DNA from 3 places in the Pantoea sp. CFCC18179 genome. Region 1 is predicted to be linked to each of the others. Evidence: predicted binding sites of a transcription regulator. Region 1 holds the regulator's gene; each other region holds the start of a gene.
The links. Region 1 encodes CRP, which controls carbon source genes, mostly activating them, when cyclic AMP is high. Its sites were predicted from a motif close to ATGTGANNNNNNTCACAT; they were not measured.
Positions count from the first base shown of each region.

Region 2: the regulator CRP is predicted to act here: its motif matches at 2,293-2,310, upstream of ACPUC7_RS10085 (YjcB family protein).
Region 3: the regulator CRP is predicted to act here: its motif matches at 1,634-1,651, upstream of ACPUC7_RS17230 (iron-containing alcohol dehydrogenase).

Region 1 covers NZ_JBNBPM010000019.1:65,873-70,072, reverse strand. The annotation lists gene ACPUC7_RS22750 (hydrolase) at 1-344, shown strand, start outside; gene ACPUC7_RS22745 (YheU family protein) at 347-565, shown strand; gene ACPUC7_RS22740 (phosphoribulokinase) at 627-1,496, shown strand; gene ACPUC7_RS22735 (OsmC family protein) at 1,587-1,991, opposite strand; gene crp (cAMP-activated global transcriptional regulator CRP) at 2,298-2,930, shown strand; gene ACPUC7_RS22725 (YccS/YhfK family putative transporter) at 2,989-4,200, shown strand, end outside.
Region 2 covers NZ_JBNBPM010000004.1:113,176-117,375, forward strand. The annotation lists gene ACPUC7_RS10075 (oligosaccharide flippase family protein) at 1-887, shown strand, start outside; gene ACPUC7_RS10080 (ATP-grasp fold amidoligase family protein) at 896-1,846, shown strand; gene ACPUC7_RS10085 (YjcB family protein) at 1,903-2,184, opposite strand; gene soxS (superoxide response transcriptional regulator SoxS) at 2,445-2,876, opposite strand; gene soxR (redox-sensitive transcriptional activator SoxR) at 2,976-3,452, shown strand; gene ACPUC7_RS10100 (glutathione S-transferase family protein) at 3,504-4,169, shown strand.
Region 3 covers NZ_JBNBPM010000009.1:106,616-110,815, reverse strand. The annotation lists gene ACPUC7_RS17240 (D-threonate 4-phosphate dehydrogenase) at 1-308, opposite strand, end outside; gene dtnK (D-threonate kinase) at 301-1,572, opposite strand; gene ACPUC7_RS17230 (iron-containing alcohol dehydrogenase) at 1,761-2,909, shown strand; gene ACPUC7_RS17225 (dihydrodipicolinate synthase family protein) at 2,927-3,811, shown strand; gene ACPUC7_RS17220 (hypothetical protein) at 3,854-3,997, opposite strand; gene ACPUC7_RS17215 (phosphoglycerate dehydrogenase) at 4,063-4,200, shown strand, end outside.

The DNA of each region.
Region 1 (4,200 bases):
TCGATCTCGATCAACTGCGTGCGTTTCGTCGTTTACGTGAATTTGATGATGCGGTTACCGCCCGCGCGCACGGTTTCGTCGATGCCAACGACTATTATCAACGTGCCAGCGCCATGCCGTTTTTAACCGGCGTACGTAAACCGTTGCTGCTCATCCATGCGCAGGACGATCCCTTTATGACCGACGCCGTGATTCCGCAGCCGCATCAATTGTCAGCCTCAACGCAATATCAACTGACCCAGCAAGGTGGCCACGTCGGCTTTGTTGGCGGCACGTTGCTGAAACCGCAAATGTGGCTGGAACAACGCGTGCCGGATTGGCTCTCTACCTATTTGGATGTGTAATTGTGATTATTCCCTGGCAGCAGCTTGAAGCGGAAACGCTGGAAAACCTGATTGAAACCTTCGTGCTGCGTGAAGGCACAGATTACGGCGAACAGGAACGCAGCCTGTCACAGAAAGTCGCCGATGTGCGCCGCCAACTTGAGCGCGGCGAGGTAGTGCTGGTATGGTCGGAGCTGCACGAATCCATCAATATCATGCCGAAGAGTGAATTTCGCGGCTAATGCGCCGCGCGGCAATTCGTGGTAACAATGCTCATCGCCGGACTTCACAGGGAGCTCTGTTATGTCAGCCAGGCATCCAATTATTGCGGTTACCGGTTCCAGCGGTGCCGGAACCACCACCACCAGCCTTGCCTTCCGTAAGATTTTCCAGCAGTTAAATCTGCATGCCGCGGAAGTGGAAGGCGACAGTTTCCATCGCTATACGCGTCCAGAAATGGACATGGCGATCCGCAAAGCGCGCGATCTCGGGCGCCACATCAGTTATTTCGGCCCGGAAGCCAATGACTTTGGTTTGCTGGAGCAGACGTTCAAGCATTACGGCCAAACTGGACTGGGCGAATCGCGCAAGTATTTGCACACCTACGATGAAGCCGTACCGTGGAATCAGGTGCCGGGCACCTTTACGCCGTGGCAACCGCTGCCGGAAAACACCGATGTGCTGTTTTATGAAGGTTTGCACGGCGGCGTGGTGACGCAGCCACACAACGTGGCGGAACATGTAGATCTACTTGTTGGCGTGGTGCCAATTGTTAACCTTGAGTGGATTCAAAAGCTGGTGCGCGACACCAGCGAACGTGGACATTCGCGGGAAGCGGTGATGGATTCAGTGGTGCGTTCGATGGAGGATTACATCAACTTCATCACGCCGCAATTCTCGCGTACTCACATCAACTTCCAGCGTGTGCCAACGGTGGATACCTCAAACCCGTTTGCCGCGCGTGAAATTCCGTCGCTCGACGAAAGCTTTGTGGTGATTCATTTCCGTGGATTGGAAGGGATTGCGTTCCCTTATCTGCTGGCGATGATTCAGGGATCGTTTATCTCCCACATCAACACTTTGGTGGTGCCGGGCGGAAAAATGGGCCTGGCGATGGAGTTGATTATGTTGCCGCTGGTGCAGCGCCTGATTGAAGGCAAGCGAATTGAGTGAGTGCAGTGATTATGTAGCGGCGCAATTTATTGCGTTATGTTGACCTTTTACCATCAACTGAACGCGATAAATCGCGCCGCTACAATCGAGCTAAAGCTCAATCACTTCATAGCTGTGGGTGATTTCAACGCCTTTGCCCAGCATAATAGCCACCGAACAATATTTTTCCGCTGACAGATCAACTGCGCGCGCCACCGCTTTATCGCTCAACGCTTTGCCGCTGACAATAAAATGCAGGTTAATGTGCGTAAAAATACGTGGCGCTTCTTCACGACGTTCAGAGGTGAGTTTCACTTCGCAATCGGCGACATCGCTACGCCCTTTTTGCAGAATCGACACCACGTCAATCGCGCTACAGCCGCCGGCTGCCATCAACACCATCTCCATTGGACTTGGCGCTTTATCACCGGAATTACCGTCCATTAATACCTGATGGCCGGATGAGGATTCTCCGAGAAAGGTAAGCCCTTCCACCCATTTCACTCGTGCCTGCATTATTCTTTCTCCTGAAGCGGCGGTTTTGCCGTCAGAGTACGCTTTCACATGACAAACGGCAATCCAGAGAAATCCCCCTTCTGCTGAAGCGAGACAACACAAGACAGCTCGCAAAAGCTGTGCTACAAACAGTGCTGAAAATATTTTCGTCCTAACCGACGAAGGCGGGAAGAATCAAAAGCGTAGCTTAAGAGTCACCCCGGAATAAATTTTCCTTCATTAGGAAACGCTCGACGATTAAACCGCCTGACAGGGAAAAATGCCCCCTGTATTTTTGGGCACGATTACAACAGAGGATAATAGCGAATGGTTCTCGGCAAACCGCAAACAGACCCTACACTCGAATGGTTCCTGTCCCATTGCCATATTCACAAATATCCGTCAAAAAGCACGCTCATCCATCAGGGTGAGAAAGCGGAAACGCTGTACTACATCGTGAAAGGTTCCGTAGCGGTACTGATTAAAGATGAAGAAGGCAAAGAGATGATTCTCTCCTACCTTAATCAGGGAGATTTCATCGGCGAACTCGGTCTTTTCGAAGAAGGCCAGGAACGCAGTGCTTGGGTACGTGCGAAGTCTGCCTGCGAAGTGGCTGAAATTTCATACAAAAAATTCCGTCAGCTGATTCAGGTAAACCCGGATATTTTAATGCGACTGTCGTCGCAAATGGCGCGTCGTCTGCAAGTGACATCTGAAAAAGTGGGCAACCTTGCCTTCCTCGATGTGACCGGACGTATCGCGCAAACGCTGCTTAATCTGGCTAAACAGCCAGATGCGATGACTCACCCAGACGGAATGCAGATTAAAATCACCCGTCAGGAGATTGGTCAGATCGTGGGCTGCTCACGCGAAACCGTGGGTCGTATCCTGAAAATGCTGGAAGATCAGAATCTGATCTCCGCACACGGTAAAACCATCGTCGTTTACGGCACCCGCTAATTCCTTCTCACCCACGGCGTGATGGCAACATCGCGCCGTTTCTATTTGCGATGAGCTGATGTGGCGCCGAATCATCTATCATCCTGAAGTTAACTATGCGCTGCGGCAAACGCTGGTGCTGTGCCTGCCTGTGGCTCTCGGTTGGCTGTTTGGCGATCTGCAAAAAGGGCTGTTGTTCTCTTTAGTGCCGGCCTGCTGCAACATGGCGGGGTTAGATACGCCGCACAAACGCTTCTTCAAACGCTTGATTGTGGGTGGTTCGCTGTTCGCCACCGGCAGTTTCCTGATTCCGTACCTCACCGATTATCACGTGCCGTTGCCGCTGATTTTATTGGTGTTGCCGCTACTGATTGGCGTCACCGGTGAAATCAGCCCGCTGCATGGCCGCTTACTGCCAGCCACCTTGATTGCCGCCATCTTTTCGCTAAGCCTGGTAGGACGCATGCCGATTTGGGTGCCGCCGCTGCTCTATATTGGCGGCACATTGTGGTACGGCTTGTTCAACTGGTTCTGGTTTTGGCTGTGGAAAGAGCAGCCGATGCGCGAATCGCTCAGTTTGCTGTATCGCGAGCTGGCGGATTATTGCGATGCCAAATACACCTTGCTGACGCAGTTAACCGATCCGGAAAAAGCGCTGCCGCCGCTGCTGGCACGTCAACAAAAGGCGGTTGATCTGATTACCGTCTGTTATCAGCAGATGCACATGCTGTCGGCCAGCCGCGATAACAGCCACAAACGTCTGACGCGCGCCTTCCAGGTGGCGCTGGATTTGCAGGAACACATCTCAGTTAGCCTGCACCAGCCGGAAGAAGTGCAGAAACTGGTTGAGCAGAGTCACGCCGAAGCGGTGATTCGCTGGAACGCCAAAATCATCTCAGCGCGGCTGCGGGTGCTCGCCGATGCCATTCTTTATCACCAGTTGCCGGATCGCTTTCACATGGAGAAGCAGCTGGGTGCGCTGGAGAAAATCGCCCGCCAGCATCCGGATAATCCGGTCGGCAACTTCTGTCTGTACCACTTCAGCCGCATCGCTCGCGTGCTGCGTACCCAAAAGCCGCTCTACACGCGTGACTTAATGGCCGATCGCCAACGCCGCTTGCCGCTGCTGCCAGCGCTGCGCAGCTATCTTTCCTTCAAATCATCGGCGTTACGTACCGCCGGTCGTTTCGCCGTGATGTTGATGTTTGGCAGCGCGCTGGCGCTGTTCTTCAACATCCCCAAACCTTACTGGATTCTGATGACCATTATGTTCGTCAGCCAGAATGGCTAC
Region 2 (4,200 bases), on a different contig from region 1:
CGCAGGATACCTTCAGTGTTTATAACAACGCGCGTTTAGCCTCGCGACTCAACACCATCGCCAACTCAGTCGGTTTGCTGCTGGGCTTCAGTTTAAGTTTCACCATTGCCTGGCTACATCTCAATCCGCTGTGGCTGACGGTGTCGATTGTGGCGGTCACGCTGGTGCCTTACGTCATCAAACGCTTCAACTTCTATCGCGAAAATCAGGACATCGCGCCGCCGCAGGATAAGCGCAACACCTATTGGCGCTATCTGCTGTACGCCGGATTGCCGCTGGCGATCTCCAGCATCTTTATCTCGGTGCAGGTCAAAGCGGCGCAGATGTTCTTAGCCGGTATCGCTTCGGCGCGTGACCTCGGTTTATTTGCCGCGGCGAATACTATTTCGGCTTCATGGATTTTCATCCCCGTGGCCATCATCACTTCCTGCTTTTCGGAAATTTTCCGCGAGCGTGGAGAAGCCGCCATCAAGCTCACCGCGCGGCTTAATGGCTATGTCATGGGTGTTTCATTGTTGTTGTTAGCGATGATCGCGATGTACGGCGAAAAAATCATCATCGCTTTGTATGGTCACGAGTACACACAGTCAGGAAGTCTCATTACGTTGTTGTCGTTAGCAACCTGCTTTTCGGCGATGGGCACTGTAGCGTATCGCTACATGGTCAAAGAGGGCGGGTTCAATTATCTGCTGAAGAAAATCGTTTGCCTGATGGTGATCAGTCTGCCGCTTTCATGGTGGCTGATTCAGGGCTACGGCATCATGGGTGCCGCCTGGAGCGTCTTCATCTCAGAATTGCTGTCCCTTACCGTAATGAATTACTTCTTCAAAAACGGCGTCATCCAAAAGATTCAAGTTTCCTCACTCAACTACAAAACCTACAAATGAGGTCCGATATGCTCAAGTTGAAAGATGAACTCAGAAGAAGTTTGCAGTATTTCATCAAGAAGATGCCTTGGTCTTACCAGGACCGGATTTACTATTTTCACAAGTTTCGCAAATTGCCAAACCTGCGTGAGCCAAAGGTCTTCAATGAGAAAGTGATGTACCGCAAATTCGTTCACGGCGATTACCAGATTTATGGTCGTCTGTCGGATAAATATTCGGTGCGCGAATACATCGCCGAGAAAGTGGGCAGCGAATACCTGATCCCGCTGGTGTATGAAACCAGCGATCCTAGCTCGCTGCACACGCTGCCACGCTGGAAAAATACCGTTATCAAGCCGAATCACGGTTCCAACATGGTAGAGATCCTGCTGGAAGAACCGGATGCATTGAAGAAACAGCAGATCATCAGCGATTGTCATCGCTGGCTGAAAACCGATTTCGCCAATGAAGCGCGTGAGATTCACTATCGCTACATTAAGCCGCGCATTCTGGTGGAGCAGTACATTGGCGATGGTAAAACTGCGCCAATTGATTACAAATTCCACATGTTCAACAAGCGCGATGGCAACTTTGAATATGTGTTGCAGGTGATCTACAACCGCTGCAATCCGCTGTTGTCGATGAATTTTTACGTCAACAACCTCAACGAGGCGTATCACAAAATTCGTGATACCGGGCTGGATGTGTCGAAACAAATGGCGCAGTTACAGCACGCGTTAGATTTAAGCAAAAAGCTGGCGAGTGATTTCGATTACGTCCGCGTGGATTGGTACATCGATGGCGAGCAGATCTACTTCGGCGAACTGACCTTTACGCCGGGTGCAGGATTGGTGACCGGTTTGGATCGGGGACTTAATCAGATGATGGGTGATATGTGGATTCAGGATCGTCGCGGTGCAAAGATACCGGGCGTCTCGGTGGGCGAAGTCGCGATTCCCGCCGTATTGAAGAAAATTTGATAATCACACAGCAAAATAAAAAACCCCGCAGATGCGGGGTTTTTTATTGGCGGCGATTAAGGCATCGGCCAATCGGTTGGCGTCTGGCTCATCACCTGAATAAAGGCGTTTTTGGAGATTTCCATAAAGTTGTGCAAATTCTCCATGCTCAAAGTAATACCGAGCAGGCCGGTCACGAACCAGCAAGACATGCCAACACCAATGCCACCGCACAGCAGCGCCATCACGTGATGACTGTTTTGACGCAGTCGAATTTTCATGGTGCTGGCGAAGAACATCATTACCGCACTCAGCAATTCCCAGCGCATAACAATCAAACTGGTGGTTAACGTAGCCATCTCTAAAGCCTCTTAAATCAGTGATATCCCCGACATTCGATCGACATCACTGGCGGCAAAGAAGGAAGGTCAGGGAGGCCCTTCTGGCCGTCTACGGCATAGTGGAAAGTGTGATTTGGCTCACATTATATCACTCGATTTTAAATTTTGAACAAAATTTATACCTGGTATGGTAGAAAATTTTTTATCGAAGCGAGATAGGTAATTGCGGGAGAAGGCGGGCAAAAAGAGGTGCGCCCGCGAAGGGCGCGCAGAAAAGGTCAGCTAACCGGGCAGCACTCGCCGGTGGTGCGCTGGGCAAAACTGTTCATGTTGTTGTCGGCGCAATCAAAACTCAGCAAGCGTGGACGCTGAATCATCGCCTGGCGGCGCATGGTGTGGCGATAGGCAGTTGGCGTTTGCGAGAACTGACGACGGAACACGCGCGAGAACGTCTGCTGCGAGTCATAACCGTACTGCATGGCGATATCGAATACCGGGCGTTGCGTCTGGCGCAGCGCTTCAGCAGCCAATGTCAGGCGGCGTTCGCGAATATAGCCACCCAGCGTTTGTTTCGTGACTGCACGGAACATACGTTGCAGGTGCCATTTTGAATAACCGGATTTTGCCGCGACTTCATCAATCGACAGCGCTTTATCCAGATTCTGATCGATCCAGTGAGTCAGTGAATGAATGATTTCCTGTTGCATCATAGCCTCATCCTTCTGATGGTTTTTTGCCTGGTGAGAAATTCGAAGTTTTGCTGGGGTGCGAGTATAATTCCTCAAGTTAACTTGAGGTAAAGGCCCTAAATGAAAAAAGAACGCAATTACCCGAAGCCGGTGCTGACGCCCGGTGAAGTGGCGAAGCGCAGCGGCGTGGCGGTCTCGGCGCTGCACTTCTACGAAACCAAAGGCTTGATTTTTAGTTCGCGTAACGGCGGCAATCAACGGCGTTATAGCCGCGATGTGTTGCGCCGCGTGGCGATTATCAAGATTGCCCAACGCATCGGCATTCCGCTGGCAACGGTCAGCGACAGTTTGAATCACGTGCCAGCCAACAAGCGCATGTCGACGCAAGAGTGGGACGCGCTAACCCAGCATTGGCGCGAAGAGCTGGATAAACGCATCGAAACCTTGACGCGGTTGCGTAACGATCTGGACGGATGCATCGGCTGCGGCTGTTTATCGATGCGCGATTGCCCGCTGCGTAATCCGGGTGACCGTTTGGGCGAGCAAGGTTCCGGCGCGGTGTTGCTCGATCCTGAACAAGACGAACAGAAGCGTTAAGCCCGCATCCGCTATACTTGCCGGGAAACATTTACCGGCAAGGAAAACCGCATGATCACCGTTCACCATCTGGAAAATTCCCGTTCGCACCGCGTTTTATGGCTGCTGGAAGAGCTGTCGGTGCCGTATCAAATCAAACGTTATCAGCGAGAAAACACCTTGCTGGCGCCGGATTCATTAAAGAAGGTGCATCCGTTGGGCAAATCGCCGGTGATCACCGACGGCAACCGGGTGATCGCCGAATCGGGCGCGATTCTCGAATATCTGCAATTGAAATACGACAGCGAGCACCAACTGGCACTAACCGATGAAGAGGAGCAGATTCAGGCGCGGTACTGGCTGCATTACGCTGAAGGTTCGCTGATGCCGCTGCTGGTGATGAAACTGGTGTTCGCGCAATTTGGCAAGAAGCCGGTGCCGTGGCTGCTGCGTCCGGCGGGCATCGCGTTAAGCAAAGGCATTCAAAAAGCGTGGCTGAATAAACAGTTGGCGTTGCACGGCAGCGTGATCGAACAGCATCTCAGCCAGCATCGTTTTTTTGCCGGTGCACGTTTTAGCATTGCCGATGTGCAGATGAGTTTCCCGCTGCTGGCGCTGCAAATGCGCGGTTCCCTGCGTGAAATGCCCGCCACCGCCCGCTGGCTGGAAACCATGCAGCAACGCGCCGCCTGGCAACGCGCGCTGGAGCAGGGCGGCCCGATTCAGTTTCAGAGTTGATTTGGTTGGTCACCATAACTGGCGACCCTAC
Region 3 (4,200 bases), on a different contig from region 1:
ACGCAACGCCAGGCGAGATCGCCCGCTTCTTTCTGCACCACGCCCGGCTTCAGCGCGTCGGCATCAGCCAGCGGTTCATCAATCACGTTGATAATGCCCGGCGCAAAGTGGGCATCTTTGACCTGATCCAACACGCGCAATTCGGCTTGCGGCGTGACGTTCAACGCCATCACCCGACGCAGCGTATTCGCGCAGCCGACGACGACAGCAGGCACACCGGCCAACTCGCCTTCAGCCAGCGATTTGATGATGATCTCTGGGCCTATGCCCGCCGGATCGCCCATGGTAATCGCGATAATTTTATTCACTCGACTTCTCCTCAATAAAACGAATGGCTTCTACCAGGGTGTTTTCGTCGCCAAAGCCACCTGCTTTGGTCATCACCGGCAACTGTAATTCACTGTTAAGCAGAACCCCGTGCGGCACGCAGCCAGCCACCAGGCCCTGAATCTGAAATCCGCTGGCACCGAAGGCCTGCGCGATGGCAATCGCCACGTCACCGCCGGAAAGATACAATCCGGCGGGCTGCACCTGCTGGCAAACGCGGCGGGTTAACTGCGCCAGAAACTGGCAAATCTGCTCGCCCAATGCCTGACGTGACACTTGATGCGTGAGGCAAAGCCGATCGATTTCATGGCGCTGATCGGCATGTTGCGTGGTACGCACCACGCAATGTGCGCCATCGTGCAACGCTTGCTGCATCGCCTGTGCCCAATTGTCCTGATGCGGCCAGGCCGGTTCGGCAAACAGCTGGCGGATATCAATATCGATAACGCGGATATCACGCTGGCTGGCGAGACGCGTAATCTGCTGCTGCGCGATGGCGCTCATCGAGCCAACCACCGCCAGCACCGGACGCGCCACCTTGGCTGCTAGTAATTCGCCCAGCGCATCGCTCAAACCGGACGCCCCCGCTAACAGCGGACGGGTTTCCAGCGTGGCGGCAGCGGCCATCACTAAGCCGATGTCGGCGTCATGCTCGGCATCCACCACCAGCAAACCCTGTTTAGTTGCCAGCACCTGCGCCAGTTGCTCACTGCGTACGATGGAGAGATCAAGCGTTTCACCTGGCAACGCGCTCTGCATGTGCAACCGCGTCAGGACATGACTGCTGGTAACCGGCGTTTTCGGATCGCTGGCAAACTCGGTTTCGGTCAGACGCTGCTGATTGATCCACACTTCACCGTTGTGTGTGGTGCGTCCTAACTTGGGTACAGCGGGCAGTACCAAGGCTAAATGCTTGCCGCTGGCCTGCATCGCCGCCTCGATTTCCGCGCCGGGATTACCGCGCAATGTGGAATCGATCTTCTTGAATAACCAACCATCGTTAGCAATCGCCTGATGCTGCTGTACTGCGGCGCGGGTGCGGCGTGCCGCTTCTGCGCTATCAACCGCGCGGCTGTCGGTGCTGATCACCAGTACATCTGCCGCAGTGGCGTCGTGAGGCGTAGCACTATCAAACAGCACATGCACGCGCGCCCCGGCTCGCGCCAGCCCACTGCCCGGGTCATTGGCACCGGTAAAATCATCGGCAATCACCAACACTGGCGTTTTCCATGGCTGTGAAGTCATTCTCTCTCCTCGATCGGCTGTTGCCGCGATGTGATGATTATATTCAATCATGATTGATTATATGTGAGCAAGATCAAATTAATTGAAATCAATTTGTCCTATAAATTTAGCCACTGTAGTGACAGACCTCGCACTGTTTTGAGCAAAATTAATCATTCAGTACGAAAAAACCGCGATAAGGGTAAGAGATGAATATCAATAGCACCGTGATCAGTGGCTTTCAGGCGCTGAATGACCTCAGCTATTTACTGCAAGGCAAAGAAAAAGCGTTGCTGGTAACCGATAAGAATATTGAAGGCATTCCGGCGGTAAAGGCGCTGATTACGCAGTTGCAGCAGCAGATTAGCAGCCTGAGCATCGTCAACACGGTGCCGCCAGAGCCAAGCCAGCACGATGTGGCAGCAATTGTCGCGGCGCTGCCGAGCACCGAGGTGGATTTGGTGATTGGCGTCGGCGGCGGCAGCGTGCTGGATGTCGCCAAGCTGCTCTCTATTCTGTGCGTGAATGGCGCGCCAAGCCTGGATGCGCTGCTGGCCGGTGAGAAGCCGCAAACGCGCACCACCTCGCTGCTGATCCCGACGACTGCAGGTACCGGTTCAGAAGCCACACCGAATGCGATCCTGGCGATCCCTGAGAAAGAGACCAAAGTCGGCATTATTACGCCGGTGATGCTGCCCGATTATGTAGCGCTGATACCGGAGCTGACCACCAGCATGCCACCGCACATCGCCTCTTCAACCGGCATCGATGCGCTGTGCCATTTGATCGAGTGTTTCACTGCCACCGTGTCGAATCCAGTCAGCGACAACTATGCCTTGATCGGTATGAAAAAGCTGTTTGCCAGCCTGGAAAAAACCCTCGCAGAGCCGGGTAATCTTGAGGCGCGCCTGAATATGCTGTGGGCGTCTTATTATGGCGGCGCGTCGATTGCGCATGCCGGTACGCATCTGGTGCACGCCATGTCTTATCCGCTGGGCGGTAAATATCATCTGCCACACGGCGTGGCGAATGCCATTCTGCTGGCACCGTGCATGCGCTTTGTGCGTCCTGCGGCGGTGAGTAAATTCGCTCAGGCTTACGATCTGCTGCCTGATGCCGATACCTCGCTGGATGAAGAAGCGAAATCCCACGCGCTGGTCGAGTATTTCGCCGCGCTGGTACAACGTTTGAAGCTGCCTGCCAGCCTGGAAGAGTTGGGCATCGGCCCGGATCATCTGCCGTATTTGGTGGAAGCCGCGCTCGACGTGCAGCGCCTGATGAAGAATGTGCCGATGAAAGTCAGCGCCAATGACGTGCGCGACGTCTACCTGACGCTGTTTCCGGCTTTGAATCACTAAGGATTATCGAGGACATCATGAGCAAAAAAATTCAGGGCGTATTAACCGCTATCGTCACCACCTTTGATCGCGACGGTGCGTTCAATCCGGTTACACAACGCGAGCAGATTAAGCGTCAGTTGGCGGCGGGCAACGGCATCTTCTGCGGCGGCACCAACGGTGAATTCTTCGTGCTGAACGAGCAGGAGAAACTGGCGGTGACGGAAACCTGCGTCGATGAAGTGAACGGCAGCGCACCGGTGGTGGCGCACATTGGTGAGATTTCCACGCGTGAAACCATTCGCCTGGGTCAGCAAGTGGCGAAACTCGGGGTGGATGCAGTTTCGGTGATCACGCCCTATTTCGTGCCACTCAAGCAGGAAGAGTTGATTGCGCACTATCGCGCGGTGGCCGATGCCATCGACGTACCGCTGTTCCTTTATAACATTCCGGCGCGTACCGGCAACACACTGCAACCGGAAACCGTGCGCACGCTGGCGTCACATCCGAACATCATTGGCATTAAAGACAGCGCGGGTAGCTACGAAAGCCTGAGCGGTTTTCTCAAAGCTGCCGCAGGCATGGAAAACTTCAACGTGCTGACCGGGCCCGATTCGCTGATTCACCAGGGGTTTGTTGAGGGTTGCAGCGCCTGCATTTCCGGTCTCGCCAATGTGGCACCGAAAGAGATCAACGCCATTTGGGCGCATTTCCATGCGGGTGATATTGAAGGATCACGTCAAGCGCAGGAGAACATCACTGGCCTGCGTACCGATCTGTATAGCGTCGGTTTCCCGCCAGCGACGGTGAAGAAAGCCGTTTCACTGCTGGGTTCGGATGTCGGTAACAGCCGTTATGCGGTGAGTTTTACGGCTGAAGAAGAGCAGAAGATCCGCCAGATTGTGAACCAGTATTTGCAGTAATCGGCATGTGCGCTGCCGGTTTGGTCACCATAAATGGCGGCCCTACGGCGTACGAATGCGCACATGAATGCGGGTACGAACGCGCATATGAATGCGGGTACGAACGCGCATATGAATGCGGGTGCGAACGCGCACATGAATGCGGGTGCGAACGCGCATATGAATGCGGTTTTGTAGGGTCGCCATTTATGGTGACCTGGCGTGATGCACGCGCCTATTCATTTGTTCTTATTTCAATATCGGGAAGAATCATGAAAGTCATCTGTACTTCGCCGTCATTCGCCAAATACGACGCGGCACCGGTCAATGTGCTGCAACAGCACGGTTTTGAACTGATTACGCTACCGGCCGATGCGCCGCTCAGCGCGCTGGAACCGCATCTGGCTGAA